One region of the Chungangia koreensis genome, then DNA from elsewhere that is predicted to be linked to it. Evidence: predicted binding sites of a transcription regulator. Region 1 holds the regulator's gene; the other holds the start of a gene.
What was found. Region 1 encodes CtsR, which represses protease genes until heat stress. Its sites were predicted from a motif close to TTGGTCAAAAAAGGTCAAANA; they were not measured.

Region 1 (15,131 bases):
TTATAGATTTGAATGCCCATCTTCTTGCCCCTTTCGTTTGTTCACTTTCAACTCTTCTAGCTCCTTCTCCAATGCCGACACTCGCCTGCTTAGCGAGTCACAAATATCCTGTACCGGATCCGGCAAGTCTTGGTGATCAAGCTTCTGCTTCACCTTCATACCGTCTTGAATAACGACTTTCCCCGGTATCCCGACTACTGTCGCATTCGCAGGTACGTCCTTCAGAACGACAGAGCCCGCTCCGATTTTGCTGTTCTCGCCGATTGTAATTGAACCGAGGACTTTTGCACCGCTTGCTACCAGCACGTTATTTTGCAATGTCGGATGCCGCTTGCCTTTTTCCTTTCCGGTCCCTCCAAGTGTGACCCCTTGGAAGAGGGTACAATCATCGCCGATGATACACGTCTCTCCGATCACGACACCCATGCCGTGATCGATAAAGAAGCGTCGGCCAATTTGAGCACCTGGATGAATTTCAATCCCTGTAAAGAAGCGAGCCATTTGAGAAACAGCCCGTGCCAGGAAGGAAAGCTTTCTTTTGTATAACGCATGGGCAATTCGGTAAGCCCATATAGCGTGAAGTCCGGAATACGTCAGGACTACTTCCAAAGAACTTCTTGCAGCTGGATCCTGATCGAATACGACCCTTATGTCTTCCTTCATTCGTTTAAACATGTTGACCTCCTAAAAACGCCAATGAAAAAAACGCCTCTGTCAATAATGACAGAGACGCTGATTGCGCGGTTCCACTCTGATTGGAAGATGAGTACACAACTTCCCTCTCAACACCATTAACGCAGGTGATACGGCTTGGCATACTTAAGATTCAGCCAAACGCTCAGAGGTGCATTTCCATCTTGCAGGGGTCCAGACCACTTTCAGCCGATGATGGTCCTCTCTTTAGAACGTACTTGATGTACTTCTCCTCTTCAACACTTTCCATTGTATGTGCCCTTAGTAAAACACCTTCGGGTTGTAAAGTCAATCTTAATGTTTCGTGTATTGCGATAGGCGGGATAGAACTTTTTCTTTGCCTAAAAGCGCAATTGAATTCGGTAATTCCGGACCATGCGTTTGTCCGGTCGTAACTACACGAATCGGCATGAACAAGTTCTTTCCTTTATGACCTGTTTCTTTTTGGACTGCCTTGATCGCAGCTTTCACTGAATCAGGCTCTAAGACATCCAATTGTTCTAACTGAGCTTTAAGGGCAGTCATGACTTCCGGCACTTGTTCACCAGATAAGACTTCTTTTGCTTCTTCATCATATGAAAGTTCATCATTGAAAAACTGGGCGGATAATTCGACAATCTCCGCACCGAAGCTCATCTGATCATGATACAGTGCCACTAAATTTGAGACCCATTTTTGCTCATCCGCTGAAAGTTCTTCTGATACGAGTCCAGCCTTCTGTAAATGCGGCAAGGAAAGTTCGACAACTTTTTCAAGCGGGAGCTTCTTAATATATTGGTTGTTCATCCAAGTTAATTTTTGCTTATCAAACATGGAAGGGGATTTCGATAGACGTTTTTCGTCAAAGATCTTGATGAGCTCGTCTTTTGAGAAGATCTCCTCTTCTCCTTCTGGTGACCAGCCAAGCAATGCAAAGAAGTTGAACATTGCTTCCGGCAAATAGCCAAGTTCTTTATATTGTGAAACGAATTGGATGATGGATTCATCACGTTTCGATAATTTCTTACGATCTTCATTGATAATCAATGTCATATGACCGAATTTCGGATACTCCCATCCGAACACGTCATAGACCATTAATTGCTTAGGTGTATTGGATAAATGTTCTTCTCCACGGAAGATATGCGTCATGTCCATGAAGTGATCATCTAATACGACGGCATAGTTGTAAGTTGGGATACCGTTCGCCTTTACCAATACCCAGTCGCCTACGTCTTTCGATTCAAACTCGACGGTTCCGCGGATCATATCATCCACTTTATATGTCACGTTCTCCGGTACACGCATACGAATTGTATACGCCAATCCGGATTCTTCTTTAGCTTTCACTTCTTCTGCAGACAAATTGCGGCAGCGCCCGCTGTATTGCGGTGCAGGAATCCCTTGAGATTTTTGGCGTTCTCGCTCTTCCTCAAGTTCTTCAGAGGTACAGAAGCATTTATAGGCATGTCCTTTTTCAAGCATCTCGTGGGCATGCTTCGTATAAATGTCAAGGCGCTCCATTTGGCTGTAAGGAGCGTATGGGCCACCGATATCTACAGACTCGTCATAATCGATTCCGAGCCATCTTAAGTTTTCAAGCTGGGATTCAACCCCGCCTTCGATATTTCGTTCGATATCTGTGTCTTCAATACGAACGATAAATTTACCGCCATGGTGGCGTGCGAATAAATAGTTGAATAGCGCTGTGCGGGCTCCGCCTATATGTAAATGGCCTGTCGGGCTCGGCGCATAACGAACACGGACTTGCTGTGTCATATGACATCCTCCTAATAGATCGTACAATTTTAGTTCTGTGCTATTTTATCACTCAACATACGCTTTTTAAAGAGCGGCACCTTTTTTAACCAATAAAATTGAAGCTAACGATGCAATCCCCTCTTCACGTCCTGTAAATCCGAGTTTTTCGGTCGTTGTCGCTTTTACATTTACTTGTGAAACATCCGCTTTTAGTAATTGCGCTACTCGTCCGCGAATCTCTTCGATATGGGGCGCCATCTTCGGACGCTGTGCAATAATCGTACAGTCAATATTTCCGAGTTCATAGCCTCTCTCTTCAACAACCTTCCAGATTTCCTCTAAAAGCTTTGCTGAGTCTGCATCCTTGAATGCAGCGTCTGTGTCCGGGAAGTGCCTGCCGATGTCACCTTCGCCAATAGCACCTAAAGCAGCGTCTGTTATTGCATGTAGTAATACGTCTGCATCAGAGTGGCCAATCAGACCTTTATCGTGTGGGATTGTCACTCCCCCAATAATAAGCGGTCTTTCCTCTGCAAATGCATGTACGTCATATCCTTGTCCAATCCGAAACATTTCAATTTTCCTCCTGTCGGCTCTTGATGATCGCTTCTCCGAAGATCAAATCATCCACCGTCGTCATTTTTATGTTGTCATAAGTGCTTTCCACAATCGTAACGGGATGCCCGAGCCGTTCAACCAGCATAGCTTCATCCGTCCCCAGGAAACCATCAGCCTCAGCTCTCTCCTCCGCTTCCTTCAACACACTGCTTTTAAAAGCTTGAGGAGTTTGGATGATCCATAGGTTTTCTCTATTGACCGTCTCTTGGATGACACCATCCTCTACTAACTTCATTGTGTCCTTTGCCCGAACGCCTGCTACAGCAGCACCGCTCCGGTCAGCCTCATCCGCAAGGCGGGAAATCACCTCTTTATGGATAAATGGTCTCGCCGCATCATGGACAAGAACAATGTCCGTTCCTTCCACTACTTTGACACAAGCCTGAACACTATGCTGCCGTTCATCTCCACCAGTTTCTATAGATTTCACCTTTGTGATTCCATACTCATCCAGAAGGGAACGGATATCATCCTGTTCTTCAGGCTTGGCAGCGAGCCAAATGCCACTGCAATCCTGGTCTTCTTGGAACACATTTAGTGTGTGTATTAAGATCGGAATGCCATTCAATTTCAAAAACAGCTTATTCTCGCCGGCACCCATCCGCTTTCCACTTCCAGCTGCGGGCAAGATCACTTCATACTTCATTCGTACGTCAATCCTTCTACTGTCGATTCATTCTCCATTCCATTATACAGAATTCAACTCTTGAATGCGTCCCTTTAAGGCAGAGAAAAGGAAGAAGCCATCCGGTTAGCTCCTTCCTCCTTTTGTTCTATTAATTTGAAGCAGCCATTTTGCCGCCATTTTGTTTTGGCTTGGCGAAAATCATACGGCCTGCAGATGTTTGGAGCACGCTCGTAACGACTACGTCGATTGCCTGGCCAATGAATGACTTTCCTTCTTCGATGACAATCATCGTTCCATCATCCAAGTATGCGACACCTTGGTTGTGCTCTTTACCGTCTTTAATAACTACAACATGCATATCCTCGCCAGGAATGACAACCGGCTTGACGGCATTCGCCAAGTCGTTGATATTCAATACCGGAACTTTATGAAGATCACATACTTTATTCAGATTGAAGTCGTTCGTTACGACAACGCCGCCCATCTTCTTAGCGAGCCGGACCAATTTCATATCAACTTCCGGCACATCCTCGAAATCCTCTTCTACGATAAGCACTGACGAGTGACGCTCTTCTTGTAGTTTCTTTAGAATATCCAGTCCTCTTCGTCCTTTCGTACGCTTCAAAGTATCGGACGAATCAGCAATATGCTGGAGCTCTGATAAGACGAACTGTGGAATGACCATTACCCCTTCAATGAAGCCGGTTTGCGAAATATCCGAAATTCGTCCGTCTATGATGACACTCGTATCCAATAGTTTGTACGTGGCCGAGAGTGCCTGTTCATCTTTGTCGACTTCTGCATTCTTTTTCTTCGCGGGTCCCGATTTGTTACCGGCAAACATTTGAAGGATTTCTTCCCGTTTTTTGAATCCCACCTGAAAACCTAAATAGCCTAACAACACCGTCAGCAAGATTGGGACGACCGTTTGGACGACCGGAATCATGATAGTATTGACAGCGGACGATAATAGAAACGCCAGAATCAATCCCACAATCAACCCAATAGTTCCGAATAACAGGTCCCCGATCGGTGCTTTAAGAAGGCCTTCCTCAATCCATTTAATAAAGTTGACGACAGAGTCCGCAAATAATAGGGATAGCAGATAAAAAATGATTGCACCCACAATAGCCGAGACGTAGGCATTTGCCACCCAGGAATTATCGGATAAATTTAAGAACATGTATAAAAACGGTAAGAATAGAACTCCCAGTGTCCCGCCAATCAGCACAAATACAACTTGAATGCTTATTTTTAACAATTCGTCCACCTCCTTTTCCTAGATTATACACATTTCCTATAAAAGACGCTGTTCTGAAGGGGTTGTTTTACCCAAAAATGAGAAAAAGGGAAGAGAAACTTGGTCTTCCCGGTTAATAAAAGGAAGAGGAAGAATAGTTCCCCTATTCCCCAAACGCAACCTTTAATGCATCGTTTACATTTTCTACGCCGATGATTTGAATATCAGGCGGATAGTCCCATCCACCCAAATTGGATGATGGTACGATGGCTCTTTTAAATCCTAATTTTGCTGCTTCGGATACACGTTGTTCAATTCTGGTGACTCTGCGCACTTCTCCTGATAGACCAACCTCGCCGATTACACAATCATAAGCTTTGACCGGTACATCACGGTAACTGGAGACGATACTCGTCATCACGGCGAGATCAATTGCCGGCTCATCAAGTTTTACACCGCCTGCCACTTTAATATAGGCATCTTGAGCCTGTAGCAGCATGCCCATTCGTTTTTCCAGTACAGCCATCAGCAATGACACCCTGTTCTGGTCAACACCTGTAGCCATACGCTTCGGATAGTTGAAGCTGGATGGTGTCACAAGTGCCTGGATTTCCACTAAAATCGGCCTCGTCCCTTCCATTGACGCCACCACGGTCGAACCGGTTGCACCTTGTGCCCTTTCCTGCAGGAATAGTTCAGAAGGGTTCAACACTTCTCTTAAGCCGCTTTGGACCATTTCGAAAATGGCAATTTCATTGGTCGAGCCGAAACGGTTTTTAACACTTCGCAATATCCGATACGTATGATGCCGCTCCCCTTCAAAGTAAAGAACGGTATCGACCATATGCTCCAATAGACGAGGTCCCGCAATCTGCCCTTCCTTTGTTACGTGGCCGACAAGGAACGTTGCAATGTTTTTAGTTTTAGCAATCCGCATCAGTTCAGCTGTACATTCACGGACTTGAGAAACGCTTCCGGGTGCAGATGTCACTTCAGGATGATGGACGGTTTGAATCGAGTCGACAATGACGAACGCCGGATTTACATCTTCAATCGTTTGGTTGATCAGCTCTAAATTCGTTTCAGAATAAATATAAAGTTCCGGTGATTGAACGCCGAGACGCTCTGCACGCAATTTCGTCTGGCGGATTGATTCCTCCCCGGAAATATATAATACGCGCAATCCCCTGTTCGATAGAAGCGCCGATACTTGAAGAAGTAAAGTCGACTTGCCGATTCCTGGATCGCCACCTATGAGCACTAAGGAACCCGGGACGATCCCTCCACCTAACACCCGGTTCAACTCATCCATTTCGGTTTCAATGCGGGGTTCTTCAGCCGTTTCAACCGTCATAATCGGGGTAGCTTTCTGGGATACGGTACTCGAGTGCTGGAAAGCTCCACGAGGGCCTTTCGCCTTAGATACGATTTCCACTTCTTCCACCATCGTATTCCATTGCCCACAACCCGGGCAGCGGCCCATCCATTTAGCAGATTCATAGCCACATGACTGGCACATGAATTTCGTTTTTTTCTTGGCCATTTTTTCCTCCTCTAATCGTTCTATTAGTAGTACGTATGACTTGACTGAAGGTTTCTGCCGATACAATCCATACTCATATGTAATAAAGCGGGCATTCCACTCCAGACGGAAAGTCCGTCCGGCGGAATGTCCCGCTTTGTCTGCTTAAGCTTCAGCTACTTTTTCTTTTACACGGACAACGAAATCGTCATCTTCAACATCGAACACAACCGCTCCGCCTGTTAGAACTTGCCCTTTAAGCAATTCCTCGGATAGACGGTCCTCGACGTGCTTTTGAAGTGCCCGGCGAAGTGGACGTGCTCCATAATCCGGATCATAACCCTCTTTGGCAATTTTGTCCATTGCCGCTTCTGTTAATTCAAGATCAATATCCTGCTCTTTCAAACGGTTTTTCAATTGGCCCGTCATCAATGTAACAATCTCTTTCAAGTGTTCTTTCTCAAGTGAGTGGAACACGATCATTTCATCGACACGGTTCAAGAATTCTGGACGGAATGCTTTTTTCAACTCTTCAAGCATTTTATCCTTCATGTCCTTGTAATCTTTTTCACCGTCTTGAATACTGAAGCCTACGTATTTATTTTTCTTCAATTCGGAAGCACCAACGTTGGATGTCATGATTACCACCGTATTCCGGAAGTCAACCGTCCGTCCCTTCGAGTCAGTCAAACGGCCGTCCTCCAATACTTGGAGCAAGATATTGAAGACATCCGGATGTGCTTTTTCGATTTCATCGAGCAAGACCACGGAGTAAGGTTTACGGCGAACTTTTTCAGTCAACTGACCGCCCTCATCATATCCGACATATCCAGGAGGTGAGCCGACAAGACGGGATGTCGAGTGTTTTTCCATGTACTCGGACATATCGATTCGGATCATCGCGTCATCATCACCGAACATGACTTCAGCCAGTGCGCGAGCAAGTTCGGTCTTCCCGACACCTGTAGGCCCAAGGAAAATGAATGAACCAATTGGACGTTTCGGATCCTTCAATCCGGCACGTGCACGTCGGATTGCCCGGGAAATAGCCGTAACAGCCTCCGATTGGCCGATGACACGCTTATGAAGATGTTCTTCCAAGTTCAAGAGCTTTTCAGATTCCGTTTGAGCAATCTTGGATACCGGGATTCCAGTCCACATTGAAACAACTGCCGCTACGTCCTCCACTGTCACTTCGGATTGTTCTTTGCCTTGCTTTTCTTTCCATTGTTTCTTCGTTGTTTCTAATTCTTCTTTTAATTTTTGTTCTGTATCACGGAGTGCCGCAGCTTTTTCGAATTCTTGGCTTTGGACAGCTGCATTCTTTTCAGAACGTATTCCTTCCAACTTGGACTCAAGTTCTTTCAAGTTTGGAGGAGTTGTATAAGAGCGAAGACGTACCTTTGAACCTGCTTCATCAATTACGTCAATCGCTTTATCCGGCAAGAACCGGTCGGAGATGTAGCGGTCCGAAAGTTTTGTTGCCGCTTCGATTGCTTCATCTGTAATCTTCACTCGGTGATGCGCTTCATAACGGTCACGCAAACCGTGAATGATTTGAATGGATTCATCCACTGTCGGTTCATCGACTTGGATCGGCTGGAATCGGCGTTCCAACGCAGCATCTTTCTCAATGTATTTGCGGTACTCGTCAAGAGTTGTTGCCCCGATACATTGCAACTCACCACGCGCAAGGGATGGTTTCAAGATGTTGGAAGCATCAATTGCACCTTCCGCTCCTCCTGCACCGATCAATGTGTGCAATTCATCGATGAACAAGATGACGTTACCAGCTTGACGGATTTCATCCATTACCTTTTTAAGACGGTCTTCAAATTCACCACGATATTTTGTACCAGCAACGACTGTACCCATATCGAGTGTCATGACACGTTTGTCGCGAAGGATTTCCGGCACTTCGTTATTCACGATTTGCTGTGCAAGACCTTCCGCGATTGCAGTTTTACCTACCCCAGGTTCACCGATCAGAACTGGGTTGTTCTTCGTACGGCGCGATAGCACCTCAATAACACGTGTAATTTCTTTACTGCGGCCAATGACCGGGTCAAGAGATCCTTCACGCGCTATTTGAGTCAAATCACGTGCCAGACTATCAAGTGTAGGCGTGTTAGCTGCCGGGTTAGCACCATGACCAGTTTGTGTGTGGTCATTGCTGCCCAATAGTTGCAACACTTGTTGACGTGCCTTGTTGAGACTTACACCCGCATTATTCAATACACGAGCCGCCACACCTTCTCCTTCACGGATTAGCGCAAGAAGCAAGTGTTCAGTTCCAATGTAGGAATGACCAAGCTTACGCGATTCGTCCACCGAAAGCTCGATGACCTTTTTAGCCCGAGGTGTATAGTGGACAATGGGGCCGACATCTTTAGAACCGATACCGACAAGCTTTTCAATTCCTTCTTCAATCGTTTCTAAATTTACATCGATCGCTTCTAAAGCTTTCGCAGCAATTCCGCCGCCTTCACGGATTAGTCCAAGTAGTATATGTTCAGTGCCGATTGATTCGTGCTTCATACGAATTGCTTCTTCTTGTGCAAGCTGAAGCACTTTCTGTGCACGTTGCGTAAAACGGTTAAACATCATAAGTAGATCCTCTCCTTCTAATCGTTCATATTCGAACGGGCCTCTATGCTAAAGCATTCCCGTAAGCTTCTGAAGTGAAACTACACAAAACATAGCCTTCTATATAGAATTCTTTGATTCGCTGTGAAGTGAATAATCCCCTTCCTAAAAGCGGATTATTTTTTCATAGTCTGACTTTGACTATCTTTGACTTTATTATAATAAAAAATAGGAGCGTGTGCAACCGATTTGCTTGCAGGGAATAATAGGCTGAAGCGCCCATCATTCCCCGCCAGGTTCTCCTTTTTTACGGTGATCCATTTGAAGTCGCTCACGGAACAATTTTGCTCGGAACACATCCCGTTCACGCGGTTTTAGTTCTGTACTTGCATATTCCTGCAAAAATGCAGGCTGCATGAAAATCATCAGCTCATTCAAAATTGACATATCGATATCTTGAATCATCTTTAAGTCTATCCCAAGACGGACATCAGACAGGCATTTGGCCGCTTCATCCGTCGATAAAAGCCGAGCGTACGAGAGCACGCCAAGCGAACGATATAAGCGGTCTTCCAACGCGGTAGGTGAATTCGTCATGAGTGTATGCCGCGCTGTGCGCTCTTCCTGAATGATTTGCTCCGCGATACTAAGCAAGTCGGTCAGGATGTCCTCTTCCGATTTCCCTAAAGTAATTTGGTTGGACACTTGATAGATATTTCCTAGCGCTTCCGTACCTTCCCCGTAAATCCCCCGAACAACCATACCAAGACGGGCAATTTGCGGGATGATCCTGTTCATGCGGTTCGTTATGGTAAGGGCCGGCAAGTGCATCATGACGGAAGCCCGCAGACCTGTACCTGTGTTTGTCGGACAAGTTGTCGCGTAACCGAACCGTTCATCAAAAGCATATGGCAAATCCTTTTCTAATATGTTATCAACCTGGTTCGCTTTCTGATAAGCTTCCATCAGTTGAAGGCCTGGTGATAACACTTGAATGCGGATATGGTCTTCTTCGTTCACCATGACGCTAATCGTTTCGTCGTCAGAAAGGATAACCGAGCCTGGACGATCAGGATTAGCCAACTGCGGACTGATTAAATGCTTTTCCACGAGCACCTGCCGTTGGAGCGGCTGAACATCGCCCATCTGCAAACTTGTGAAATTCGTATTTAACTCAGGACCCGCTTCCAGCAAAACAGCTGTTACTTGCTGATCGACTTGATGGGCTTCGTCTTCCGAAAACGACAGCGGCATCCGGTAACCCACTAAGTTACGTGCCAATCGGATCCGAGTAGACATTACGATATCGGCATGTTCACCTTCGCTCGTCATCCACCCGGTTACACCTTGTTTAATAAACCGTTCAATCGACATCTTTACCTTCACCTCCGTTATGGAGTTGATGTTCTAATACCCGTACTTCATCACGGAGCTTGGCAGCATCTTCAAAACGTTCTTCCTCGATGGCTGTCTTTAATTGAAGACGTAAATCCTCAACTTTCCGTTTCAAAGCATACGTTGCATTAAAACTGGACGGCACTTTCCCTACGTGTTTCACATTTCCATTATGGAGACGCTTAAATACTTGGGGTAGTTGTTCACTAAAGCTTTCATAGCAATGGGAACAACCGAATTTCCCACGATTCAAGAACTCACGGAACGTCATGCCGCAATTTTCGCATGTAACAGCTTGTTGCTGTTTCGGTGCAGTCGACTGGAATGCACCGGTCCCAAAGAAATGGGATAGAAATTGGTTAAGTGACAACGGATCATTGGAGTAATCCACTTGGATCGACGTCGAATGCGAGGCACAAACTTCGCACAAATGCCGCTCCGTTGCTACACCGTTCTGCATTTGTTTAATGACGACCGATACCGGCCGCTGTTTGCAATTATCACAAATCATATGGACGACACCTCTTTTATATGGATTGCATATGGCTGATGGTCATGACATTTCCTGATACTTCAACGCCAAAAGCATCGCATGCAAAATACGTCCGCGGATTTGATCTCGCTGAGGCAAATTCGTCAAAATGGTAGACCGATCCACTGCACTCAACATGAGCTTCGCCTCACGCTTCGTAATAACATCCTCACTAATAAGACGGTACACAATATCTTCAGCCGCATTCTGGGAAGCACCTTGCCGTAAACTGTCCATAATATGATCTAACAGATCGATCTTTGAATGCGGACGTACACGCAAAATACGGATGTAGCCTCCACCGCCCCGCTTACTCTCAACCAAGTAACCGCGGTCAGCAGTGAATCGCGTATTAATCACGTAATTGATTTGCGATGGGACGCATTGAAATCTTTCTGCAATCTCACTGCGTTTAATCTCAATATACCCGGTTTGCTCATCTTCAAGTATCTGCTTTAAATAACTCTCAATGATATCCGATGTATTCCGCATGATCTCACCTCAATTATTCTAAGTATTCGCCCGGCTGACTTTGACTATCTTTGACTTAATTATACACGCGGGTTGATGGATGTGCAAAAGAAATGCGTACTGGATTCGTTCGTTTACTTGCAAGTTCTTGTCGATTACTTGCAAGTTTTTGTCGAACACTTGCAAGTTTGTCCAATTTACTTGCAAATTACTGTCGATTACTTGCAAGTTCGTTTATTTTAGTCGATACGTCCGATTACGATAGCTTCCAGTAAAGGGAAGGTTCAATTCTCGTAATAATCTCGAAGAAGCTGAGATCGATTCAATCCTACAAAACTCGCGAAATTGCTTATTGGTTATTGTTTCCCCATAAAGGAGACGATAATCCTGTAAAGCACGAATATGGCCATTCTTGTCTCGCAGACCGCAGCGAGGGCATGTCCAGGTTTTCCATTCATAGTGCATTTGTACACGATCACATCGCGTGCACATGACACCGTTACGCAGCCTTTTAAAAACTGCTTCTGGAATTAGGGAAGTCGGGTAGACCATCTTAGGGGAGTGGATGGTTTGTAAATAGTCGGCAAGTTGCCGAGCTTGTCCCGGGGAAAGGACATCTTGGGTGTAATACTCATAGAGGTTGTCAAGTAGACGTTGCAATCCGCTTAAGTGAATTGTGATGATGCCGGGTACAGTTTTACCGATAATGGTGGATGAATTCGCGAAAACAACCGCTCCGATGATTGGCAATTGAATGCCCAGTCCATGTAGTAATACAGCACTCAACTTTCGGCGGTGTCGTTCGACCTGATCGGCAGGATTCGAGAGACCGATTGTCGGCTCGTCCTCTTTTCTTCGGGTAAACTGATGTTTCTCTTCGTCAAAGTTCACTTCGCCGGCAATGTTTTTCATTTCGACGATCAAGATGAATTTTCGGGAAATAAAGATGGTGTCTAACTGATAGGTGACTTCTTCGATTGGCAGATGAAGATCGTGCAGCAGATCAAATGGCTCCAAACTATCCAACAGCTTCCATTCGGCGTCTCCTCTCTGTTCACCAACAAATCCCGCTTGTCTTCGGCGGATCATCTCTCTGCTAGTTTCTTCATAGCTGTCACCTACCGGCAGGTATCGCCAAACGGCTTCGAGCAATGACAATTTCACAGGCTTTCCTCTTTTCATTACGTTCAAAAGCACTCCTCCTTCATCCACACCATAGCTCAGCCCTTCAATTAAAACAAGAGGCCCTTAAGTCAGGACCTCCTTAAATGAGACTAAAGAGAACGAGGATGATCAATAAGAGCACAGCCGGAATAATATGTACGATGATTGATCTCCAAATTGAAAGCTTGTGTACCTCGGCTATAGCCAAAATGTTAATGATTATGGACCAAATTCCAATCAGGTCCCCTATGTATAACAGGATCATCTGTAACGGGTAATCCGAATTTCCGTAAAATCCGGTAATATCTCCGTAAATCATATTCAGCGGGAGATTTATGAGTATTAAACCAATAATGGAAGGGATAAACGCCCACCCTGTTGCAATTTTCATCTCCTCTTTTGAACCGGTCCCGCCCAACCATTTTCCGATGTGGAAATTTAGTTTATAGCTGACCCACCAGATGATGAGTCCCATGATGCTTCCGAAGATTAATGCTGAAATCAGGTCTCCCCACATTTTCCCTCCGTCAGTTGTTGAGGGAGCAAATAAACTTAAAAATCCAAATAGAACAGCCAACCATCCAGCATATTTAACCGGTGTATATTCAATAACATAACGGAAAGTGCTTCTTGGCTTCACCATAATTCCTAACCATGGAAAGATTTTCGTTTTTTCATTTGCTGAATCCACTTTTACACCTCTTTCTCATATATATCCTACCAACATTTTCTATTTTCAGGAAGGTGAAAAAATAAAACTGCTCTGTACCAAACAGCACAGAGCAGCAAAGGGAACTAACGGATATGCGGAAGAGGGACATACCCGTTCTACAGTCCTTCTATCTTTGCTTTAGGTGGGGGTAAGGGTGATTAGAACGGGCGGCCGAATGGCGGGACGCCAAATCCCGGACCTGTCGCCGGTACTGGACGAGCTGGAACCGTTACATTTGATTGAGTGAAGTAATGACGAGGGATGTCTGCAAAATGCTGACGGTTTACGTTCACTATCGGATGGATGAAGGGAACTTCACGCGGGATAAACGAATCGAAACAACGGTATTGCGGCGGGCACACGACGGGGTTTGTACGGAGTGGCGCTACCTGGGTAGGACAAAAATTGTGCGGATACATATCAATCTCACCTCCCCTCGGGTTTTCTACATTAAATGCCAGCATCTATTATTCGGCAACGGACAATATCCTAATTCTCCTAAATTATTATGTAAATAGGCTTCATTTTCTTTCGTGCATAGTATAATTGAATAAAGGGACGCCAAATAGGAGGGGAGCCTTTGGAACGAATCGTCTTGTTCGATGGAGTATGTAATTTTTGCAATAGCAGCGTGCAGTTTATCATTAATCGCGACCCTGCGGGCAAAATTCAATTTGCCTCCCAGCAAAGCGTGGTTGGCGAAAATCTGATGGCCGCTCACGGCATTACGGGAAATGATAGCATGGTCTATATAGAGGATGGCCAGGCGTATACAAAATCGACAGCTGCCCTTCGCATTGCTAAGCATCTCACTATGCCATGGTCAATATGTTCCGTTTTGACTATATTGCCGCTTCCAATCCGGGATTCAATTTATAGTCTAATCGCAAAATACCGCTATCGTTGGTTTGGCAAGCGTGACAGTTGCATGATCCCACCTCCTTCGATCCGCAACCGGTTCTTGCATGACTAATTCAGCAACTAAACTACTAAAGCTGCCAGTCCCCTTCTTAGGCTGGCAGCTTTTCCATTACACATATCGTAATACAGGTTTTGTAGTGTATTTTAGTTCACGTTCATTAGCAACTTTAGCTACGCCATGTTCGGATGCTTTTATGCGCATTCCGCTTTCAACATCGAAGAAGTGTGCGCTATCCATTTCAAACCCGAGCATGACTTCCTCGCCAGGTGAAACAATTGTTCTCGACTCTACTTGGGCAATGAATTCTTGAGAACCGATGGACGAATATAATAACATATCGGAACCAGTTAGTTCAGAAACAGCAATTTTGGCACGGAGCGGCTCATAACGAGACCCTTCATTTCCTGTTTGCAGTTGGATATGTTCTGGACGGATACCCATTACAACTTTCTTGCCGGTGTAACCCATTGCATTTAAAATGGCCATTCTCTCATCCGGCACCTTCAGCTCGAATCCCTCTGAAACAAAGCGACCATCCACAATTGTCCCATTGAAAAAGTTCATGGACGGCGACCCGATGAAACCTCCTACAAACACATTCTCAGGGAAATCATACACTTCCTTCGGGGTTCCGACCTGCTGGATCACTCCTTCTTTCATAATGACAATCCGGGTGGCCATCGTCATCGCTTCTGTTTGGTCATGGGTTACATAAATAGATGTCGTTTTCAGTCGCTGATGCAGTTTGGCAATTTCTGCGCGCATTTGGAATCGCAACTTGGCATCCAAGTTCGATAACGGCTCGTCCATTAGAAATAGTTTCGCTTCCCTGACAATCGCTCGGCCTAATGCGACACGTTGCCTCTGCCCCCCGGACAATGCTTTCGGTTTCCGTTTCAGCAAATCCT
Region 2 (15,131 bases), on a different contig from region 1:
GCGTTTCTACATTGAGGGATTACGGACTGATAGCCTCATCAATGAATTATTTGGCGGATTGCGACAGGCGCAGGTGATTTCATTAGTCCTGATTGTTGTGGCAGTGGCGCTCATTATTTATAGAAGGGTTAAAGTGAACCCGCCAAGGTACTTAGACAGCTAAGATTAAGATAGATAAGGAAGTCGAAATGGGAATGTCAACAATTCAGAATGGCTTGAAAGCGGGCCTTAAGACAACTTGGGTATTGGGAAAGGTGATCTTTCCAATTACGCTCATCTTGGTCATGCTTCAATATACACCGGTTCTCCCATGGATTATTGAGCTGATCTCTCCTGTAATGGGCGTGTTCGGACTTCGCGGAGATGCAGCCATCCCACTCGTATTGGGCAATGTGCTCAATTTATATGCGGGGATTGCAGGGATTTTATCATTGGAATTGACTGTGAAGGAAGTGTTCATCCTCGCAGTTATGCTTTCGTTCTCACATAATTTATTGATTGAAACGGGGGTTGCCCTGAAAGTTGGAGTGAAGCTGTGGGTAGTACTGCTTGTCCGTTTTGGTCTTGCAGCAACATCTGCGATCTTAATCAATCTCTTCTGGAAGGGCGGCGGGGAAGTAGCGAAATATGGATTCGCTCATGTTGAAGAAGTGAATCCTGATGGCTGGTTTCAAGTTTTCTTATTAGGATTGGAAAAAGCATCATTTGGGATTCTTCAATTAGCCATGATCGTCATACCCTTGATGATCATCATCCAGTTCCTTAAAGACCGTCATTACTTACAAAAGTTTTCGGAGAAACTAACTCCTATTACGAAAGTTTTAGGTGTTCAGCCAAACACGTCGTTGACACTGGTCACCGGTTTGACAGTCGGGCTGGCATTTGGAGCCGGTGTTATGATCCAAGCAGTTCAAGAAGATGGTGTGAGTAAAAGAGATGCAACCATTGCGTTCATTTTCTTAGTAGCATGTCACGCCATAGTGGAAGATACATTAATTTTCATTCCATTAGGAATTCCTGTATTACCATTATTTCTGATTCGAATAATCGCGGCATTCGGATTAGCGTGTACCGTCTCCAACTTATGGAAACGATCAGAAGCAGCAAAAAGAAAAGAGGTGGCCATGTCATCATGAATGAACGTCCTATAACCACATTATTATTCGATTTTGACGGAACATTACTTGATACAAACGAATTGATTACGCAAACCTTTCTGACCGTACTTGGTGAACGGTTTCCCGGGAAATATGATCGTGAATCGGTTTTACCATTCAACGGACCGACATTAAAGCAGACATTTGACGCGATCGATCCTGAAATGTCGGACGAACTTCTGGCCGCTTATTATAAAGTCAATCAAACACTTCATGATGAACTGGCTGTGGAGTTTGAAGGAGTGTCGGAAACACTGAATAAGTTAAAGGCTCATGGCTTTAAAATGGCAATTGTTTCGTCAAAAAGACGGGACTCGTTAGATAAAAGCATGAAGCTTATAAGTGCTCGCGAAGTGTTTGATGTCATTATTGGCGCAGATGATGTAACGAATCCGAAACCAGATCCTGAACCGATTCTCCTTGCTTTGGAACAATTAGGAGCTTCGAAGGATGAGTCCTTAATGATCGGGGATAATTATCACGATATCGTAGGGGGGCAAAATGCTGGCGTTCGTACAGCCGGGGTTGCCTGGTCTGCCAAAGGCGAACAGTACTTAGCCACTTTCAATCCGGATTATATGCTTCAGCATATTTCCGACTTGTTAGAGATAACAGGAGTAGGAGTGAAATGAGGAGAACGGAACGCCATCCGGTAGACGGACCGAATTCCTTGTGGCAGCTATATAAAACAGTGTCATTTTGGAAGGTGGCGAAAAATTTCGTTGTCATCCAAATTGGCCGCTATACACCTTCCATGGCATTGAAACGTTTTCTCTATCGTACATTCCTTCGGATGGACATAGGGAAGCAGACTTCTCTTGCATTAATGGTCGTGCCAGACACGATGTTTCCAGAGAGGATTAAGGTTGGAGAGAATACCATCATCGGGTTCAATACTACCTTACTTGCACACGAGTATCTCATTGAGGAGTACCGCCTTGGTGATATCGTGATTGGTGACCGAGTCATGATTGGTGCAAACTCAACGATTCTTCCAGGTGTTGTAATCGGGGACGGTGCGATTGTATCGGCAGGTACCCTGGTCCATCGTGATGTTCCAGCAGGTGCAATGGCTGGTGGCAATCCAATGCGAATCATCTATACAGCTGAAGAAATGGAAGCAAGGAAAAGATCTCACTAATGGGATCTTTTTTCTATGCCAGCTCGGGAGTGTCTAGTACGGCAATGTGTTATAATGGAAATTATGAGATAGAATGTACATGACATTCTTTAACTACTATTGAAGGAGTTACAAGTTTGAATAATCAGCAAAGAAAAGATCGAAAGAAGAACGTAGTGTCTTTCATTCCGAATGGCGACTACTATTACAATAAAGGTTTACAAGCCCTTCAGCGCGATCAGTTCGATAAAGGGCATAAATATATGAAGCGGGCAGTGGAACTTAGCCCTGATGATCCGATGATTTTAATGCAATATGCAATCATTGAAATGGAGCTTCAGAAATACGATCATGCACTTGAATTGTTGCGCAGCGCCAACAGTCTCGATCCGAATGAATCTGATATCGTGTTCTTTTTAGCTGAAGTCCATGCCCATTTAGGGATGCTGCGTGAGGCCAAGAGATTTGCCACGAAATATCGGGAGATGGACCCGAATGGACCGTACCTGGACGAAGCTTTGGAAATTTTAGAGTTCATCGACCATGAATTCGATTTCGATCTATTGGAAGATTCGAAAGAAAGTGAAATGCACTATTTGCAAGAGAAGGCTCGTCGATTGATGGAGCGTGGTGAATTTGAACAGGCTGTACAGCTATTGGAATCGGTCATCGAAGAATTCGACGATTTCTGGTCGGCTTATAACAATTTAGCGTTAGCTTATTTTTATATCGGTGAAGAAGAACAGGCAAAAGCATTGCTTCATACAGTTCTTCGGAAGGACAAAGGGAATCTTCATGCCCTATGTAACTTGGCGGTCTTCTATTATTATGAAAAGAACGAAGAAGAGTTAGAGGAGATCTTGGAAGTGCTGGTCAAGATCAATCCATATTCCCTTGAACACAGATATAAATTAGGGGCCACTTTTGCGCTTGTCGGCAAGAACGAAGAAGCATATAAATGGTTGAAAAGTCTTCAACGAAAGGGCTTTGAAGGGGATCCTGGCTTTTACTTCTGGCTTTCACATGCCGCTTATTTCTCCGGTTATGAGGATACGGCTAAAAGTGCATGGAAGCAATTGACCGACTTGGATCCGACGAAAAAAGGACTTGAACCTTGGCATGACCGTGATAAGGCGTTGCATTCAACGAGTGAGTTCGATCGGACCTTCATTTTGGAAAAACTGAATAACTCTTATAGCAGTGAACGTCTATTCGGTATTTTCCTACTTAGTAAGTCAGAACATAAGCAAGAAATCATCTCGCATCCAAAATGGGTGGATATCGAAAAGTTGACCACTTTTGAAAAACTGGCCCTTGCCTATGCATTAGGCCACCGTTTTGAAGCAGCAGAGCCGAAGCTTAAAACTTTTTTGAAAGCGATGAAAGCGACGGAAATCTTATACGAGCAAAATAGTCCGCTCGATTCGGTGAAATCCCATTTATTCCAAATGTGGTTCCTTCTTTTCGAAAAAGGGCTTGAAAAAGGCTACTTATTTAAGAACACGGATGCGTTAGCCGCTGCTGCGGATTATATGTTCCGTTCTTCTCGTTTTTCAGGCGTTACAAAGAAGGCTGTGGCTGAACAGTATGGCGTGTCTGTGCCAACTTTAACGAAGTATGTAAATGACCTGATTCAATTTTTGCCCATGTATGATTGAGCAGAAAGATTGAAGAAGTTACATGTTTCTTATACGATTTAGGTAGCGTATGAGGAGGATAATGACAAATGACAACAGAAAAAATTTATGATGTGATTATCGTTGGAGCAGGCCCTGCAGGTATGACTGCGGCCGTATATACATCAAGAGGAAGCCTTTCGACTTTAATGTTGGAACGCGGTATTCCCGGAGGCCAGATGGCCAACACGGAAGAAATTGAAAATTATCCCGGCTTCACTTCCATTTTGGGACCAGACCTTTCAACTAAAATGTTTGAACATGCGAAAGCGTTTGGCGCTGAGTATGCATATGGCGATGTTGAAAGTGTTGTGGATGGAGCGGAATATAAAACCATTAAAGCTGGCGGAAAAGAATATAAAGCGCGTGCTATTATCATTTCAACTGGGGCCGAATATAAAAAAATGGGCATTCCCGGAGAAAGTGAACTTGGTGGACGAGGAGTCAGTTATTGTGCCGTTTGTGATGGGGCATTCTTCAAACAGAAGCATCTCATTGTCGTCGGCGGCGGAGACTCGGCAGTCGAAGAAGGTGTCTACTTAACTCGTTTTGCTGATAAAGTAACGATTGTTCATCGCCGTGATCAGTTGCGTGCTCAAAAAATTCTTCAGGATCGTGCCTTTGCGAATGAAAAAGTTGATTTCATTTGGAATCATACTTTGAAAACGATTAATGAGGAAAACGGAAAGGTCGGCAGTGCGACGTTGGTATCCACTGTAGATGACACTGAAACAACAATGCCGATTGATGGGGTATTCATCTATATTGGAATGGTGCCTTTGACAAAACCGTTCCAATCTCTTGGGATCTTGAACGAAAACGGGTATATCCCGACAAATACCGAAATGGAGACATCCGTTCCAGGGATTTTTGCAGCTGGTGACGTACGTGAGAAGCATTTGCGTCAAGTGGTCACTGCAACAGGTGATGGAAGTATTGCTGCTCAAAATGTACAAAAGTACGTAGAAGAACTAAAAGAAAAATTAGAATCCAACTAATTTAACCTGTTCTTAACGAGCCTGTAATACGAATGAAATATGGTTGGGTTATAGTAAGTATAGTAATTTGACCCCCTTTTAAAATAGTATTACCTTTGGATGGCTGCTCACCAATTTGGTGGCAGTCTTTTTTTATTTATAGGAAGGGATGCTAAGTTCGCCTATACCCACGGTTCACTTGTCGCAAAATACATTGCTGCTTCAACATCCCTTTTGTCAGTGCAGTTCATTCAAGGCAGTATTTTGTTTGGCAGCACAACCAATCGTGTTGGCCCGGAAATGCTTGATTAGGTATAATAAAAGGAATGAGTCTACAATAGATATGGAGTGTAGAGGGTGCAACGAATCGCAAACTTAATCGTCCTACGAGACGGCCAAGTATTATTATTAAAAAAACCTAGGCGCGGCTGGTATGTGGCACCCGGAGGGAAGATGGAGCCGGGTGAATCGATTTATCAGGCCGCCATCCGGGAATTTTCGGAGGAAACGAATACTGTCCCTTCAAATCCACATTTGAAGGGCATCTATACAATGGTCATAGTCGACCCTGAAACCGAAACTGCTATTGATGAATGGATGCTCTATACGTTTGTAGCGGATGGTTTGACCGGAGATTTGTTGGAAGAAAATCGGGAGGGTGTACTGGAATGGCACCCTGTAGAAAGCCTCTATCATCTTCCGATGGCTGAAGGCGATCGGAGCAACTTGCTCTTTGCCGTAACGCAATCCGGATTGCAATATGGAACATTTGTCTATACACAAGATTTTGAGTTGTTAAAAGAAGACCTACAATCTTCGAATGAAGGGGATCATAAGAAATGAATGAAAATCATGATATGGAACTTGTCATTATCACAGGTATGTCTGGTGCCGGGAAGACAGTTGCCATTCAAAGTTTTGAGGACTTAGGGTTTTATTGTATTGATAACCTTCCGCCGGAACTTCTCGTCACATTTCTGGATTTGATGAAGAGATCCAACCAAAAAATGAAGCGTATTGCGGCAGTAATGGATATGAGAGGTGGCGGTCTTTTCGATTCTCTCATCGGTACCCTTGATACCCTTTCAAAGGACAGCAGCATCCATATGGAAATTTTGTTCTTGGAAGCTGACAATGAAACGCTCGTAAAACGCTATAAGGAAACGAGGCGTACTCATCCTCTTGCTTCTGGAGGATTGTTGCTTGACGGGATTCGGAAGGAAAGGGATTTGCTTGGAGAATTGAAAGACCGGGCACATTTCATCTTTAATACATCCCGTCTTAAACCGAAAGAACTGCGTGAAAAGATTCAAAAGAACTTTTCCGAAAACGGGGAATCCACCTTTACCGTCCATTTCATGTCATTCGGCTTTAAACATGGGGTTCCAATTGACGCGGATCTTGTGTTTGATGTCCGTTTTTTACCGAACCCTTTTTACATTGAAGGATTAAAGGAAAAAACAGGAATGGACTCTCCAGTTTCCGAATATGTGTTAAAATGGGAAGATACACAAATATTTGTTGAGAAACTTACAGATCTATTTAAATTCGTCATCCCGCGATATCAGAGGGAGGGTAAATCCCAGGCTGTTGTTGCGTTCGGTTGCACAGGAGGACAACACCGCTCGGTAACTCTCGCTGAATACTTCGGCAAACTATTTGGCAGCGAATATAAAACAGTCATTACCCACCGAGACATTAATCATAGAAAGGGTTGACTATATGGGGCGTAATAATGAGAAACGAATCGTCATTATAGGCGGGGGCACCGGATTATCAACCCTCCTCCGCGGATTAAAAAACTTCCCATTACATATTACTGCTATTGTGACGGTAGCAGATGACGGAGGAAGCTCCGGTAGATTGAGGGATGATTATGATATTCCACCGCCAGGCGATGTACGGAATGTCATGGCAGCCCTTTCGGATGTAGAACCGCTTGTAGAAGAAATGTTCCAATACCGCTTTGCACATTCTGCCGATTTAGGCGGACATTCTCTTGGAAATCTGATGCTGGCTGCACTGACTGATATCACAGGAGATTTCACACATGCCATTCGAGAGATGAGTCGTGTCTTAAATTTGAAAGGGACTGTCCTGCCAGCAGCCAATCAGCGGATTACTCTACATGCCGAGTTAAGCGACGGAACGATTGTTACAGGCGAATCCAAAATCCCTACATATGATCTTAAGATCAATAAAGTGTATTTGACTCCGCACGATGTAGAACCTCTTTCTGAAACAGTGACTTCCCTTCAATCTGCTGATATGATTGTGATCGGTCCAGGCAGCTTGTACACAAGCATTCTTCCTAATTTACTCGTTGAGAGTATTCGAAAGGCAATTATTGAGTCAACTGCCAAAAAGGTCTATATTTGCAACTTGATGACCCAAGCTGGTGAAACGAAAGGCTATACGGCTGCTGATCATGTACAAGCATTGTACGATCATGTAGGCAGTCCGTTTATCGATACGATTTTATTGAACGATGTAGTGATGCCACCAGAAATACGTAAGTTATATGAAATGGAAAAGGCAGCTCCGGTCGAGTATGAGATGGAAAAGTTGTCTGGACTTGTTCCGGAAATAGTGATGAAAAGCATAGCCACTTCCAGAGAGGGCAATATTCGCCATGAAGCCTCAAAAGTCGCCGCATGGTTAGTGGAAAATATGGAAATGAGATAGATTGGATTGAGAGGGGGAGTGGATCATGTCTTTTGCTTCCGATACAAAAAAGGAATTGACACAAATAGAAACGTCGCCTTGTTGCACAAAGGCAGAACTTTCAGCCCTGATCCAGATGAACGGTGTGTTGTCGTTCACGAATAGGCAATGGAGTTTAGATGTACAAACAGAAAATGCTGCGATTGCCAGAAGAATTTATACCAATTTAAAAAAGCTCTATCCGCTTAGAGTTGAATTATTAGTTAGGAAAAAAATGCAGCTAAAAAAGAACAATGTTTATATTTGCAGAGTCCGCGAAGGAGCAAGAAAGCTGCTGGAAGAACTGGAAATCGTTTCAGAAGGTCTTCAGTTCGAACAAACGATTTCACCAAATATTATTAAAAAGTCCTGTTGTAAACGTTCCTACTTACGTGGTGCATTTTTAGCAGGGGGATCCGTGAATAATCCTGAGACCTCGTCTTATCACCTTGAGATATTCTCGCTTTATAAAAGTCATAGTGAAGCGCTTGTTAGGCTTATGAACCTTTTCAAGTTGAATAGCAAATCGATTGAACGTAAGAAAGGCTATATTGCTTATTTAAAGGAAGCGGAAAAGATTTCGGATTTCTTAGGATTAATCGGTGCTCATGTGGCTCTGATGAAATTCGAAGACGTGCGGATTGTCCGAGATATGCGAAATAGTGTTAATCGCCTTGTTAACTGTGAAACTGCCAATCTGAATAAGACAATCGGAGCAGCTATTAGGCAAATTGAGAATATCCGATACATCGATCATATGATGGGGCTCGATCAACTTCCTGACAAACTCCGAGAAATCGCCCGCCTAAGAATTGAACACCAAGACGTAACCCTTAAAGAGTTAGGTGAAATGGTTTCGACTGGAGCGGTTAGTAAATCAGGCGTAAATCACCGGCTGCGAAAGCTGGATGAAATCGCGGAAAATCTTCGTAAAGGAATTTGAGATTTGTTCTTTCATGATATATTCGTTAAGATAAAGAGTAAGGGTTTTCAATGTAGAAGGAGGCACTAGTTAGATGACCGAGAAATCTGTCGAGGTTAAGTTAAAAACTGGATTGCAGGCGAGACAAGCTGCACTATTCGTGCAAGTTGCAAACCGCTTCTCATCTGATGTGTATTTACAAAAAGACGATAAAAAAGTAAACGCCAAAAGTATAATGGGCATTATGAGTTTAGCAATCAGCAAAGGTACGTCGGTCACATTATGTGCAGACGGTTCTGATGAAGAAAATGCCATTTCCTCTTTGGCTGAAATTATTGAATCAGAAGAATAAAAAATCCCGGAAGGAAAGTTTCCTCCCGGGATTTTATTTGTCTTATTTCTTTGGTAATTCACTTGGGGACATTAAGATGTCATCAATCAGTCCATATTCTTTTGCGCGTTCAGCTGTCATGAAATTATCACGATCAGTATCACGTGCAATCACTTCAAGTGATTGGCCAGTACGTTCAGCCAAGATGTTGTTGAGCTTGTCACGCAAGAAGAGGATTCGCTTAGCAGCAATCTCGATTTCAGTAGCCTGACCTTGTGCACCGCCAAGTGGTTGGTGAATCATTACTTCTGCATTCGGCAATGCATAACGTTTTCCTTTTTCACCTGCAGCCAATAGGAATGCTCCCATGGAAGCGGCCATACCGATACAAATAGTTTGGACATCCGGCTTGATGTATTGCATCGTGTCGTAAATCGCCATACCGGCTGTAATGCTTCCGCCGGGACTGTTGATATACACGGAGATGTCTTTGTCCGGATCCTCTGCTGCAAGGAATAGCAATTGTGCAACAATGGAGTTCGCGACTTGGTCGTTGATTTCGGAACCTAAGAGAATGATCCGGTCCTTCAATAGACGGGAATAGATGTCATATGCCCGTTCACCACGGTTTGTTTGTTCAATAACTGTAGGAATTAAATTCATTTCGGTTTTCCTCCTTTAAGGTGGATGTATTTTCAGGACATAAAAGCGAAATGCTTTAGATGTACCTTTATCATAATAGTATGGTCAAGGATGGTCAAATATAATGCATTTTATTTCGCCTCTTGATATTTATTTTATTCGTTTGTATAATAGATAAGGTCCGATACAATTTCATGGCCTCGTGGTGTAATGGATAACACTGGAGATTCCGGTTCTCCCGCTAGGGGTTCGATTCCCTTCGAGGCCGTATTTAAAACACTGAAAAATACCTTGCAGATTCTGTAAGGTATTTTTTTATATCATTTTTCTGAAGTTAATAATATTCCGTGTGCTTCGTCTATTGCAAGTCTAACACTTTGTATATGATGTATTGAGGTAGAAACGAGTGAAAGAAATAAGAGTGGAAAACTATAAAATCGCCGTATATTACACGGAAGGCACTGTTTTTTAGAATTAAAAGTGAATTAGTCACTGTCCACGGCAACTCGCGAACCTTGGGAACCCATTTCCCATCCAATAATGGGTGAAGAAGATATATAAACTGCTTTTAGCAGTGGCACACTTGCATTATACGCAGTGTGCCCTTTTTCATAATAGGCATAGATTTGTTTTAATTCTTTTCGAAATAGGTACATTACATATATAGGACCAGCATGAGGAGGACAACATATGAAGAAAGCTTTTGGACCGATAGCGATTATTGTAATTATCTTAATAATTGGCGCGATGATGATCATACCGAGCTATAACTCATTAGTGGATTTGGAAGAGAATGTAGATCAATCATATGCGCAAATAGAAAGTCAGCTTCAACGAAGACTTGATCTAATCCCTAACCTTGTAAATACAGTTAAAGGGTTCGCGGCACATGAGAAAGAAGTGATCGCGAGCATTTCTGATGCCCGAGCAAAGTTAGCAGGAGCCAATACCCCGGAGGAACAAGCTAATGCGGATGCAGAACTATCCAGTGCTCTAAGTCGATTGCTTGTCGTAGTGGAGAATTATCCGGATTTGAAAGCCAATCAAAACTTCCAACAATTGATGGATGAATTAGCAGGGACTGAAAACCGGATTGCGGTGGCAAGACAAGATTATAACGGTGTTGTCGCAGCTTATAACAAAAAGGTGAGAAGATTTCCTGGCAGCTTAATGGCCGGAATGTTTGGTTTTGAACAAAAAGAATACTTCGAAGCAGATGCAGCAGCGCAAGAAGCCCCAACCGTCGACTTTGAAGGGAATGGAGACTGATGAAAAAGGTTGCAGGTTGGTTGACCATCGCATGTCTGGTTCTGGGAATTCAGATCAAAGCCGATGCTGCAGCAATTCCACAGCAGGTCGGGGACATCTTTGTCCAGGATCATGCAGGTGTATTGACCCCTGAACAGAAGTCGGAATTGATCACGTTAGGAAAAAATTTGGAGGCAGGAACGACTGCACAAGTTGTGGTGATGACCATTCCGAGTTTGGAGGATGAAACGGTTGAAAGCTATGCGTTAAAAGCACTTAGGGAATATGGGATTGGTCAAAAGGGAGAGAATAATGGTGTTCTCTTTCTGGTTGCTCTAAAGGAAAGAAAAATGCGGATTGAAGTCGGATATGGATTAGAAGGGGCACTGCCCGACGGAAAAGTCGGGCGGATTTTGGATGAATACGCCTATCCATATTTTGAGCGAGATCAGTATGATGAAGGAATCATTAATACGTACAAAGTTCTCTACAATGAAGTGGCTGCTGAATACAATTGGAACGGTGAAGTCGCTCAAGTTCAAGGAGCAGGAAACCAAGGTGGCGGTGGTGGATTTTCAACCATTTTGATAATGATCGTCTTGTTCTTTATCATAAGCTCCTTCTTTGGAGGGGGCGGCGGAGGCCGTGGTGGCGGACGCCGTAGAAGAAGCGTTGTATTCTTCCCACCATTCTTGGGTGGTGGTGGAGGCGGCTTCGGAGGCGGCGGAGGCGGTGGCTTTGGCGGTTTCAGTGGTGGTGGAGGAGGTTCCTCCGGCGGCGGTGGAGCAAGTCGTGGCTGGTAAAGATGAAAAAGCAGAGACTGTCCTTTAATTCCGTTCAGTTTTGAATCACTAACTTGCAATTCGAACCACAAATAAGCATCCAATTAAAATATCAATTGGATGCTTATTTTTATTGATATCCTACCGTTGATTCCGCTTTTTTAACTTATTGGACTCTCACAATAATTGCAAAGGTCATAATTTCAAACGCATTCGTTCTAATAATATAGGTGCTATATTTAGCAAGATAGAAGCAATAGTCAAAAACCAAAATGCCCTTGCCATACCGGGTATTACATCTGTTATAGCGGCCCAATCTTCCGCTTTTACCCATCGAGTTAGATAACTGTAATCTGCACAAATTGTTAATGCTGTAAATGATAACCCGATCGCCATAGCAAGCTTATAATCTTTTCCTGCTTTATACATATAAAGATTTATTAAAGTTGCTACTATTGCAATAACCCCAAATATTATCCACATAACTATACCTCCCCTGAAATTCTTTCATTCTACGATAGGCCATAATTCCTTCTTCCACTAATAACACTTTTACTATGAAACGTTTAAAACGAATTGATGTTCCAATTTTAAATAAGCTCCACTAAGGTATATTTAATTCATCTGATGTAAATGTAGAATGTGCGTGCTTAACAAAATATTAAAAGTCACAACTCCTAATATCGTTACTACTAAAATAAAATTTTCTAACTGTATGAACCTGGCTGTTACCACAATAAAAAATGAGCTGCTGCAACAAATATTGGATTTAAAACTCCAGCAGCCATTTGTTTAATATGGATTTTTACGAATTCAAACTTACGATTAGAAGAAAAATTCCTGTAAAACTTAAGAGAAAATATGTAAGTATCTTGAAAATCCTTTGATTCAGCCATTTGAAAATAATTTGACCTATTAACAACCCCAAAAATACGACAGGAATTGCATATAGACTTGATTCCCAGATGAATTTATTTGTACCCGAAAAGATTATTTGAGTAATTAGGCTGATCAAATAAATAAACAGATAAAAAGCTAGAGTCGTTGCTCTGATCTTCCCTTTTTCAGTATCAGTTCCTGTAAAATAAAGCAATAACGGAGGGCCTGGCATGCCAATGCTTGTAGTTAAAAGACCAGAAGTCCCCCCAACAATGAAATCTCTAATGCGAGTTGGTTTTACTCTAAAGTTTAGTATTAACAGCAATGTTAATATTAATAGCAATATACTAACTCCCATTTTAAATGCAGTTATATTCATGGAATTAAAGATTAATAAACCGAAGGGTACCCCGACAATACTTCCGATAATAAATCTCTTTATCAGTAAAAAATCAATGTCTTTTCTTATTTTCCATATTAATGAAAGAGAAATAATCAAAGATAAAATAATATTTATTTGTATAGCTTCTTTTGGTAGAAATAACATTAATAAAAATGGTGTCGCCATTATGGAAAATCCAAAACCTGTACTTGTTTGCAGAACTGATGCCACTAATATAATGCAGAAAAAAGATAATATAGTGCCCAAATTGACCTCCTATATACAATTCAAAAAATTTTCATTAATAATATGATCTACTCTAATTCAACAAAACAGCTGGTTTAACGTTTATCAGGAACGTGATTCAATCCCTTTTTCTGATAAAACCTTACTACTTGAATTAGATGCCGCTTTACTTAAATAAGTTCAACAGAAAGGGCATTAATCCCTTCCTGATGTGACCCCCAAAAGTTAGACACTCTATTTAGTTATGCAGCCTTTGAGGATTGAATCCGGTATTGTACTGGACTCAATCCTTTTAATTTTTCCTTAATCCGTCTGTGGTTATAATAATCGATGTATTCTTCAAGCTCACACTTGAAGTGTTCCATACTTTGAAACTCTTGAATGTATAGTAGTTCAGATTTTAGATGGCCAAAAAAGTTCTCCATTACGGCGTTGTCCAAACAGTTTCCTTTTCGCGACATACTTTGGGTAATTCCGTGTTGTTTTAATTCATAAATATAAGGTCTCATTTGATAATGCCAGCCTTGATCCGAATGTAAAACAGGGGCTTGTCCTTCGGATAAGCAAGTTAAGGCTTTATCCAACATTATCGAAACCAACTCGTACGTAGGACGGCTTTGAATATTGTAGGCAATGATTTCTCCATTAAATAAATCAAGTACAGGAGAAAGATAGAGTTTCTCACCAAACAAATGGAATTCCGTAACGTCAGTTACCCACTTTTCATTGGGGTTGGTAGCCGAAAAATCACGCTCAAGGATGTTTGGAGCAATCTTACCGACATTCCCTTTATATGAACGATATTTTTTCATACGTACCAGGGATTTTAAGCCCAATACCTTCATCAGTCGTTGAACCGTTTTGTGATTAATGAGATAGCCACGATTACGTAATTCCAATGTGATCCGACGATACCCGTATCTTCCTTTATGTTCGTGATAAATAGTTGAAATCATCGATTTCAATTCGGCATATTTATCCGGACGATCAAATTGTTTGGTCCAGTAATAATAGGTGCTACGTTTGAGGTTAGACAGCTTGATTAATGCCTTTATGGAAAACTGATCCCTTAGTTCAAACACTACTTGCGTTTTGTCTTTCGTTGTAATGCTTCCTTTTCTTGAACTAAGGCATTCAACTTTTTTAAATAGGCATTCTCCATACGTAACCGTTCATTTTCTGCCTGTAATGCTTCAAAGGAGCCCTCGACGAGGGCTTTGTTTTTAGATGGTTTTTGATTGTCTTTTTTCACCTTTGGACGCCCCTTCTTCTTTGGTTTAAGGGCTTCTACACCATTGTTTTTAAGTCTAATTCGCCATTTGCGAATCGTTCCTGGAGAAGATAAATTAAACCGCACGGCGGTCTCAACAGTAGACAACCCATTTTCGTTCATGTAATTGAGTATGTTTAGTTTATCTTCTAACGAAAAACTTGTATAGCTCTTCTTAAAGGCATCTTCTCCGTGTAATTCATATTTCCTTACCCAGAAATCAATCGTTTCAGTATTAGAGACCTTAAGGGACTTAGCAATCGAATTAAGACTCTCACCACCTTTTTCGTATCGTTTAACAGCCTCTAATTTTTGTTCACTCGTTATTTGGGCCATAAAAAATACACCTCCAATTGTTAGTTTTGTGTCTAACAATTGGGGTGCAGTTCATCCCGGATCAACGCCCCGTGGTCATTCTCGAATCCTCCTACCATTCTCATTCGTTGGTAATGGTAGGTACTTTTATAGTAAATTCAATCCTTTACTGCCCGCTTTTTTATGAAGCGTTGATAGAATCGAAAAATCGCTGATATATCCTCAAGAATCGTTGATATCTACCTAAGAATCGTTGATATCCTGATTGGGTTCGAATTCCCCCGCACCTTTTGAATTATTTTCACTTTCACCAACATAATGATAGCGTTTTCATTCTCATCTTCCAACCATTCTCAATTTTGTTTATAATGGATTTGGGGGTAGGGAGATTGAACGCGACTTTAAAACAATCTGCAACAATGTCACAAAGGCTCAAATTGTCACGGACTATGAAGCAATCCTTGGAACTTCTTCAGTATTC

Region 2: the regulator CtsR is predicted to act here: its motif matches at 9,630-9,650, upstream of clpP (ATP-dependent Clp endopeptidase proteolytic subunit ClpP).

What each region holds. Positions count from the first base shown of each region.
Region 1 is NZ_JBHSEC010000022.1:191,821-206,951, reverse strand. It holds gene cysS (cysteine--tRNA ligase) at 1-20, opposite strand, end outside; partial or broken gene cysE (serine O-acetyltransferase) at 148-663, opposite strand; T-box leader at 723-942, opposite strand; gene gltX (glutamate--tRNA ligase) at 988-2,451, opposite strand; gene ispF (2-C-methyl-D-erythritol 2,4-cyclodiphosphate synthase) at 2,518-3,006, opposite strand; gene ispD (2-C-methyl-D-erythritol 4-phosphate cytidylyltransferase) at 3,008-3,697, opposite strand; gene ACFOZY_RS15705 (PIN/TRAM domain-containing protein) at 3,828-4,940, opposite strand; gene radA (DNA repair protein RadA) at 5,083-6,462, opposite strand; gene clpC (ATP-dependent protease ATP-binding subunit ClpC) at 6,607-9,048, opposite strand; gene ACFOZY_RS15690 (protein arginine kinase) at 9,310-10,401, opposite strand; gene ACFOZY_RS15685 (UvrB/UvrC motif-containing protein) at 10,391-10,933, opposite strand; gene ACFOZY_RS15680 (CtsR family transcriptional regulator) at 10,976-11,446, opposite strand; gene ACFOZY_RS15675 (nuclease-related domain-containing protein) at 11,660-12,607, opposite strand; gene ACFOZY_RS15670 (YIP1 family protein) at 12,690-13,280, opposite strand; gene ACFOZY_RS15665 (hypothetical protein) at 13,460-13,720, opposite strand; gene ACFOZY_RS15660 (thiol-disulfide oxidoreductase DCC family protein) at 13,882-14,274, shown strand; partial or broken gene ACFOZY_RS15655 (ABC transporter ATP-binding protein) at 14,413-15,131, opposite strand, start outside.
Region 2 is NZ_JBHSEC010000020.1:161,110-176,240, reverse strand. It holds gene lgt (prolipoprotein diacylglyceryl transferase) at 1-163, shown strand, start outside; gene ACFOZY_RS13830 (nucleoside recognition domain-containing protein) at 195-1,136, shown strand; gene ppaX (pyrophosphatase PpaX) at 1,133-1,789, shown strand; gene ACFOZY_RS13820 (acyltransferase) at 1,786-2,298, shown strand; gene ACFOZY_RS13815 (tetratricopeptide repeat protein) at 2,415-3,935, shown strand; gene trxB (thioredoxin-disulfide reductase) at 4,004-4,951, shown strand; gene ACFOZY_RS13805 (NUDIX hydrolase) at 5,288-5,773, shown strand; gene rapZ (RNase adapter RapZ) at 5,770-6,648, shown strand; gene ACFOZY_RS13795 (gluconeogenesis factor YvcK family protein) at 6,653-7,615, shown strand; gene whiA (DNA-binding protein WhiA) at 7,641-8,576, shown strand; gene ACFOZY_RS13785 (HPr family phosphocarrier protein) at 8,650-8,907, shown strand; gene clpP (ATP-dependent Clp endopeptidase proteolytic subunit ClpP) at 8,950-9,549, opposite strand; tRNA gene ACFOZY_RS13775 (tRNA-Arg) at 9,725-9,796, shown strand; gene ACFOZY_RS13770 (LemA family protein) at 10,219-10,797, shown strand; gene ACFOZY_RS13765 (TPM domain-containing protein) at 10,797-11,579, shown strand; gene ACFOZY_RS13760 (hypothetical protein) at 11,754-12,041, opposite strand; gene ACFOZY_RS13755 (sulfite exporter TauE/SafE family protein) at 12,364-13,086, opposite strand; one part of gene ACFOZY_RS13750 (IS3 family transposase) at 13,308-14,212, opposite strand; one part of gene ACFOZY_RS13750 (IS3 family transposase) at 14,212-14,671, opposite strand; gene rpoN (RNA polymerase factor sigma-54) at 15,040-15,131, shown strand, end outside.